Regions from separate parts of the Pseudomonas sp. ML2-2023-3 genome, predicted to be linked through region 2. Evidence: predicted binding sites of a transcription regulator. Region 2 holds the regulator's gene; the other holds the start of a gene.
What was found. Region 2 encodes FliA, which starts transcription of late flagellar genes. Its sites were predicted from a motif close to CTAAAGTTTNNNNNNNNNNNGCCGNTAA; they were not measured.
Positions count from the first base shown of each region.

Region 1: a site for FliA is predicted at 1,320-1,347, ahead of flgM (flagellar biosynthesis anti-sigma factor FlgM). Genes of this name have one in related genera too.

Region 1 covers NZ_CP146343.1:4,601,206-4,604,614, reverse strand. The annotation lists gene V6P94_RS21240 (flagellar regulator YcgR PilZN domain-containing protein) at 1-341, opposite strand, end outside; gene V6P94_RS21235 (flagella synthesis protein FlgN) at 438-905, opposite strand; gene flgM (flagellar biosynthesis anti-sigma factor FlgM) at 957-1,283, opposite strand; gene flgA (flagellar basal body P-ring formation chaperone FlgA) at 1,435-2,205, opposite strand; gene V6P94_RS21220 (chemotaxis protein CheV) at 2,284-3,246, shown strand; gene cheR (protein-glutamate O-methyltransferase CheR) at 3,259-3,409, shown strand, end outside.
Region 2 covers NZ_CP146343.1:4,248,411-4,251,819, forward strand. The annotation lists gene V6P94_RS19565 (chemotaxis protein CheA) at 1-218, opposite strand, end outside; gene V6P94_RS19570 (protein phosphatase CheZ) at 281-1,069, opposite strand; gene V6P94_RS19575 (chemotaxis response regulator CheY) at 1,090-1,461, opposite strand; gene fliA (RNA polymerase sigma factor FliA) at 1,664-2,404, opposite strand; gene fleN (flagellar synthesis regulator FleN) at 2,404-3,231, opposite strand; gene flhF (flagellar biosynthesis protein FlhF) at 3,351-3,409, opposite strand, start outside.

The DNA.
Region 1 (3,409 bases), 350 kb from region 2:
GGTAGCGCACCGCGATAGCAGCGGTGATCCTTGCTGTCATCAAGGGTCAGCGGCGTGGTGCACTCCCAGGCAATGCGCACGCCATCGTGGAAACCCTCAACCCGAAACGGTATGCCAGCCTCAAGAAAGCGCTCGCCGTCACGGGGGATCATTTCGTCCAGCGCCATGGTGTTGCGCTCACGGTCTATATCCACCACATAGCTTTGGAAGCGCTGGGTGCGATCCTGGAAAGTGATGATCAGCGGGTCATGGCTCTCTTGCAGCATCCGCAGGTTGGAGGCAATTTCCAAAGGGGTGGTCAGCACCTTTGGCGGTTGCGGAGCATCTTGGGCGTCGAACACGGTTGATCAATCTCCAGACAAAATACAGCGACATGCAAAAAAGAGGCATTCTGCCATTATGGTGCGTGTCTCGCTACAGGCTGCGGATGCGCAGGCTCAAGCCTGGCTGTAGGCGCGATGCTTGTTGAGCATCGAAGTGGTGCCGCGGGCGTCATACAACGAGGGGGCTTCGCCGCCATGAAGAATGCGCAGCTGGTTGGCGGTGATTGCCTGCTGGGTCTGGATCGACTGTCCATTGAGCAGGTTCGCAGCCTGGCATTGGGCCAGTAACTGGTTCAGCACATCGCTTTGGCTGAGCAGTTGCGCGCCTACGCTTGAGTGGCTGGCAAGGCTTTCGAGGCCGCTGCGGTTGGTGGCCAGGCCAAGGGCCGCGAGAATCTCGCTGCGCTTGCGGCCATGTTGCTCCAGCAAAATGATCAACGACTGTTTGCGCGCCAGAATGTTTTCCAGCACCTGCATGTCGCGGCCTTTCAGGGCAATGGACTCGTCTTGCAGCAGGCCGAGCAGTTGTTCGGCGGGGGCCAGGTCATCATTGATCAGTTGCAGTAAATTTTCGTCGTGCATAACGGGCTCTGGGAGTTAAGCGTCCAAAAGCCTGGCACAGGCCATGTGGGCCTAGCGCTGGGCTTCCATGTTGAGCAGTTTGCTGGCGACCCGGTTGCTGTCGACTTTGTAGCTGCCCTCGGCGATGGCCTGTTTAAGCTCGGCCACCCGATTTTTGTCGACAACAGGTTGGTCACGCAACGAGTCGCTGATCTTCTGCAACTGCTGAGCCTCTTGGCTGAGGTGTACAGATTCCCCGCTAGGGGCGCTGGCGCTGGTTTGCTCAGGGCCTTTAGCCGGGGCCGCTTGCGTGGCGCTGCCTGCTTCCTGATTTGCATTGCTGCGCGTACTGCCGGTTAAGGGCGGCGCGCTGCCAAGACGACTGAAGTCGATGACCATAACGATAAACCTCTGGGTATTTGGACGCTTGCCATGTTTTCGGCCATACCCGGAAAAACTTTAGGCTCGATTAATCATAGCTTCACACAGAACTGTACTGATCTGCGTCAAACCACAGTGTAGGAAAGTCCGGAGACTGATGCCAACTTTCCTACAATGCCACCTCAACTTGACCGGGTGCTGTCACTCGGGCCCGGATCACACGCTTGGAGTTCAGGTTCTTGACTCGTATCTGCTCGCTGAGGCCTCCGTCTGACAGGGCTTCGCCGGGCATTTTGACACTTAACGTACCGCTACGGGCGCTGATGACCACATGGTCGCCCTTGCGCACGGTGGCAACCTGTTCCAGGTGCGTGAGGGTCAGTACCTGATCGGTGATCATGGGCCGCAGCAGCTTTTGACCCACTGCCAGTTCAGTCGCCGTCAGGTAGCCCTGATTGATCAGGCTGATATCCCGCTCGCGCAAGGTGACATCGGCATAGTCGATCACCATGCCGCGCTTGAGCGGGTGATTGACGATGACCACGTCACGGAACAGTTTGACCTGGGCTGGAACGAAGATAGTCCAGGGCGAGCCCCCTTCGCAGCGCACGCGCACGATCACCCGGCCCATGGGTTGTGCCGGGCTTTCGAGGGTTGCTGTCAATTCCTTGTCGCAATGAGCCAGTCGCAGACGGGGGTCAAGGTTGTTGACCTGGATCTGATATCGCCCCTCGGTCTGGCTGGTTGCCAGGTAGTCTTCAACGGTGAATTCAAGAAAGCCCTGGGTCACGCCGATAAGCTGATCAGGCGATGTAAACGCATCAGCCTGGGTATGAGTGCCCAGGCCAAGCAGGGTGCCAGCCGCCAGGACGCTCAGACAGCTGCGGCGCAGGGTCTGGAGGAAGGGCCGGTGGCAGGAAATTGTCGTTTTTGCGTTCATGGCCGATAAAAAAGCAAGCCCCGTGCCGTTTACCGGGAAGTGCGTGATGAAACTTGAAGTTTTTAAGAGGAGCTGAGAATGGCCGGGATGATGGATGCGGTTAACCAGCGCACTCAGCTGGTCGGGCAAAATCGCCTGGAGCTGTTGTTGTTTCGTCTGGATGGACCACAGCTTTACGGGATCAATGTGTTCAAGGTCAGGGAGGTGCTGCAATGCCCGAAACTGACCTTGATTCCCAAGTCTCATCCCGTGGTATGTGGTGTGGCGAGCATTCGAGGCGCGACCATCCCGATTCTCGATCTGGCCATGGCCACCGGGGCGGGGGCCCTGAAAGATCAAAGCAGCCCGTTTGTGATCATCACCGAGTACAACACCAAGACTCAGGGCTTTCTGGTTCGCTCGGTTGAACGCATCGTGAACATGAACTGGGAAGAGATCCATCCGCCGCCCAAGGGCACGGGTAACGACCATTACTTGACGGCCGTCACCCGGCTGGACGATCAACTGGTCGAAATCATCGATGTCGAGAAGGTACTGGCAGAAGTCTCGCCATCACCTGAAACCATCACCCACGGTGTAGTGGATGTCGAAACCCGGAGCAAGGCACTGTCATTGCGGGTGCTGACCGTCGACGATTCGTCGGTGGCACGCAAGCAGGTAGCCCGTTGCCTGCAAACGGTAGGCGTTGAAGTGGTGTCGTTGAATGATGGCCGTCAGGCGCTGGACTACCTGCGCAAGCTGGTGGAGGAGGGCAAGGACCCGTCTGAAGAATTTCTGATGATGATCTCGGATATCGAGATGCCGGAAATGGACGGCTACACCCTGACTGCTGAAATCCGTAACGATCCGCGGATGCAAAAGCTGCACATCATTCTGCATACTTCGTTATCCGGGGTATTCAATCAGGCTATGGTGAAAAAGGTCGGTGCCGATGACTTTTTGGCCAAGTTCCGACCTGATGACCTGGCATCCCGGGTAGTTGACCGGATAAAAGCAGCAGACCATAGCCAGGGCTCACCCCTGGCGGTCAAATCGATTTAAGAGGCAGGACATTTGTCGACGGCTAATTTGGATTTTGAACAGTTCCGGGTCTTCCTGGAAAAAGCCTGTGGCATTTTGCTGGGTGAAAACAAGCAGTACCTCGTCTCCAGCCGGCTTAACAAGCTGATGGAGCAGCAAGGTATCAAGTCCCTGGGCGAGCTGA
Region 2 (3,409 bases):
ACGTTCTCGGCGATGTGACAGCACTCCACCAATTCATGGAGCTGCAGGAAGCCGGCGCCCCCTTTGACAGTATGAAAACCGCGAAAAATGGCATTGAGCAGGTCCGCATCATCCGGTCGGCTTTCCAGCTCGACCAGTTGCTCGGACAGCAACTCCAGAATTTCGCCGGCTTCAACCAGGAAATCCTGAAGGATTTCTTCATCGGCGCCGAAGCTCATGTACGTGCTCCTTGAGAAAGGCCCGCGACGCCAGGCAACAGCGCCCGCACGTCTATCGAGTCCTAAAAACCTAAACTGGACAGCAAATCGTCTACATCATCCTGACCGGATACGACGTCATTACGTGTATCGGCATGAATCTGCGGACCTTCACCCTTGGCCTGGTTTTTTTGCGAATTATTTTCAGCGCGCAACGCATCACGGTCGTGTTCGATGCCGGCAAAGCGATCCACCTGACTGGCCATCAGCACCAGTTTGAGCAGATTGCTTTCAACGTCCGTGACCAGTTGCGTCACCCGCTTGATGACCTGACCGGTAAGGTCCTGGAAATCCTGGGCCAGCAAGATGTCGGTGAGGTTGGCGGACACGACCTGACTTTGCTCGTCGCTACGCGTCAAAAAACTGTCAACCCGACGCGCCAGCTCGCGAAACTCCTCGGCACCGATTTCACGGCGCATGAAGCGACCCCAGTCTGCACTCAGGGCCTTGGCTTCCTGCCCCAGGCCGTTGACCAGCGGCGTGCTGTTCTCCACCAGGTCCATGGTTCGATTGGCGGCCGCTTCCGTGAGCTTCACAACATAAGCCAGGCGTTCCGTGGCATCCGTGATCTGCGACACTTCTTCGGCTTGCGGCATGCTCGGATCAATATGGAAATTGACAATTGCACTGTGCAGTTCACGGGTCAGTTTGCCGACTTCGCGATACAACCCGCGATCACGGGTCTGGTTGAGTTCGTGAATCAGCTGCACTGCATCGCCAAACTGGCCTCTTTCAAGGCTTTCGACCAATTCGTGAGCATGTTTTTTCAGGGTCGACTCAAAATCGCCCTGTGTAGATTCTTTATGCTCCATAGCGCCCCCAAGGCAACCGATCAACCGATGCGATCAAAGATCTTCTCGATCTTGTCTTTGAGTGCGATAGCCGTGAACGGCTTGACCACATAGCCGTTAACACCGGCCTGGGCGGCTTCGATGATCTGCTCGCGCTTGGCTTCGGCGGTCACCATCAGCACCGGCAAGTGCTTGAGTTTTTCGTCGGCGCGCACGTGGCGCAGCAACTCGATACCGGTCATGCCCGGCATGTTCCAGTCGGTCACCAAAAAGTCGATGTGACCCAGATTGAGGATCGGCAACGCCGTGATGCCGTCGTCCGCCTCGACCGTGTTGGTGAACCCCAGGTCACGCAACAGGTTTTTAATGATCCGCCGCATCGTTGAAAAATCATCAACGATAAGGATTTTCATGTTCTTGTCCAATTCGACCTCCAAGCAGTCTTAAACGCGCCCGGTCTGGGGACACGCCATTCAATCAATTCGTTTTCAAACACCGCCAGAATCGACTGTGGGAGCGGGCTTGCTCGCGATGCTGGCGGCGCGGTTTTTCTGATTCACCGTGTCGATCCCATCGCGAGCAAGCCCGCTCCCACAATAAGTACGCGTGTTCCGGTCAGTGCGCTCGCCACTGGCTCAGGCGTGCACGCAGCCGCGCTGCGCACTGGCTGTGCAGCTGGCTCACACGGGACTCGCTGACCCCCAGCACTTCGCCGATTTCCTTGAGGTTCAGTTCCTCGTCGTAGTACAGCGCCAACACCAGCCGCTCACGCTCGGGCAGATGGGCAATCGCATCGGCCAGCGCGCCCTGGAAGCGTTCGTCTTCCAGATCGCGGGACGGCTCCGGGTGAGCACTTGCGCCATCCTCATGCAGCCCTTCGTGTTCGCCGTCCTGCAACAAGTCGTCGAAACTGAACAGGCGGCTGCCCAGGGTGTCATTCAAGATGGCGTAATAATCATCAAGGCTTAACTGGAGTTCGGCCGCAACTTCATGATCTTTAGCGTCACAACCGGTTTTTGCTTCAATTACCCGAATTGCATCGCTGACCATGCGCGTATTGCGGTGGACAGAGCGCGGGGCCCAGTCGCCTTTTCGCACTTCATCGAGCATGGCGCCACGAATGCGAATCCCGGCATAGGTCTCAAAACTCGCTCCCTTGGTGGCGTCGTATTTGCCCGACACCTCGAGCAGCCCGATCATCCCGGCCTGGATCAGGTCGTCCACCTGCACGCTGGCCGGCAAGCGCGCCAACAGGTGATAGGCGATGCGCTTGACCAAAGGGGCGTAACGCTCGATCAGCTCGTACTGGCTGTCACGGGACGCCTTGCTGTACATGCGATAGCCACTGGCGGTCATTAAAAGCGCCCCCCTGCTTGCTGCACCAGACGCTCGACAAAGAACTCCAGATGCCCGCGGGGGTTGGCGGGCAGCGGCCAGGTGTCGACTTTCTGGGCGATGGCTTTAAACGCCAGGGAGCACTTGGAGCGCGGGAACGCTTCGTAGACGGCCCGCTGTTTTTGCACGGCCTTGCGCACGCATTCGTCATACGGAACGGCGCCCACGTATTGCAGGGCCACATCCAGAAAGCGGTCGGTGACTTTAGTCAATTTGGCGAACAGATTGCGCCCTTCCTGCGGGCTCTGGGCCATGTTCGCCAATACGCGAAAGCGGTTCATGCCGTAATCGCGATTGAGCAACTTGATCAGCGCATAGGCATCGGTGATCGATGTCGGCTCGTCGCAGACCACCAGCAGCACTTCCTGGGCGGCGCGCACAAAACTGACCACCGACTCGCCAATCCCGGCAGCGGTGTCGATCACCAGCACATCCAGATTGTCGCCGAGGTCGCTGAAGGCCTGGATCAGACCGGCGTGTTGCGCCGGGCTCAGCTGCACCATGCTCTGGGTGCCCGAAGCCGCCGGCACGATACGAATCCCGCCAGGGCCTTGCAGCAAGACATCGCGCAGCTCGCAACGCCCCTCGACCACATCGGCCAGGGTGAATTTGGGGGTCAGGCCCAGCAGGACATCGACATTCGCCAGTCCAAGGTCCGCGTCCATCAACAGAACGCGCCTGCCCAGCTCGGCCAATGCGATGGACAAGTTGACTGAGACGTTAGTTTTACCGACGCCACCCTTGCCGCCGGTCACTGCGATCACCTGTACGGGATGCATGCTGCCCATGATCTTTTTTTACCTTGTCTTACTTAGACGCGGCTACATGCGTTGGCTGCCCGTTCCCCATTGGAACAAAACCTTCAGACCATCAGATGTAGGTACATTGCAACGTAATCTTGACTACCTCAGCCTACCCGCTTGGGAGGGCTGTGATAGATATCAGCGAACATATCGGCCATGGCTT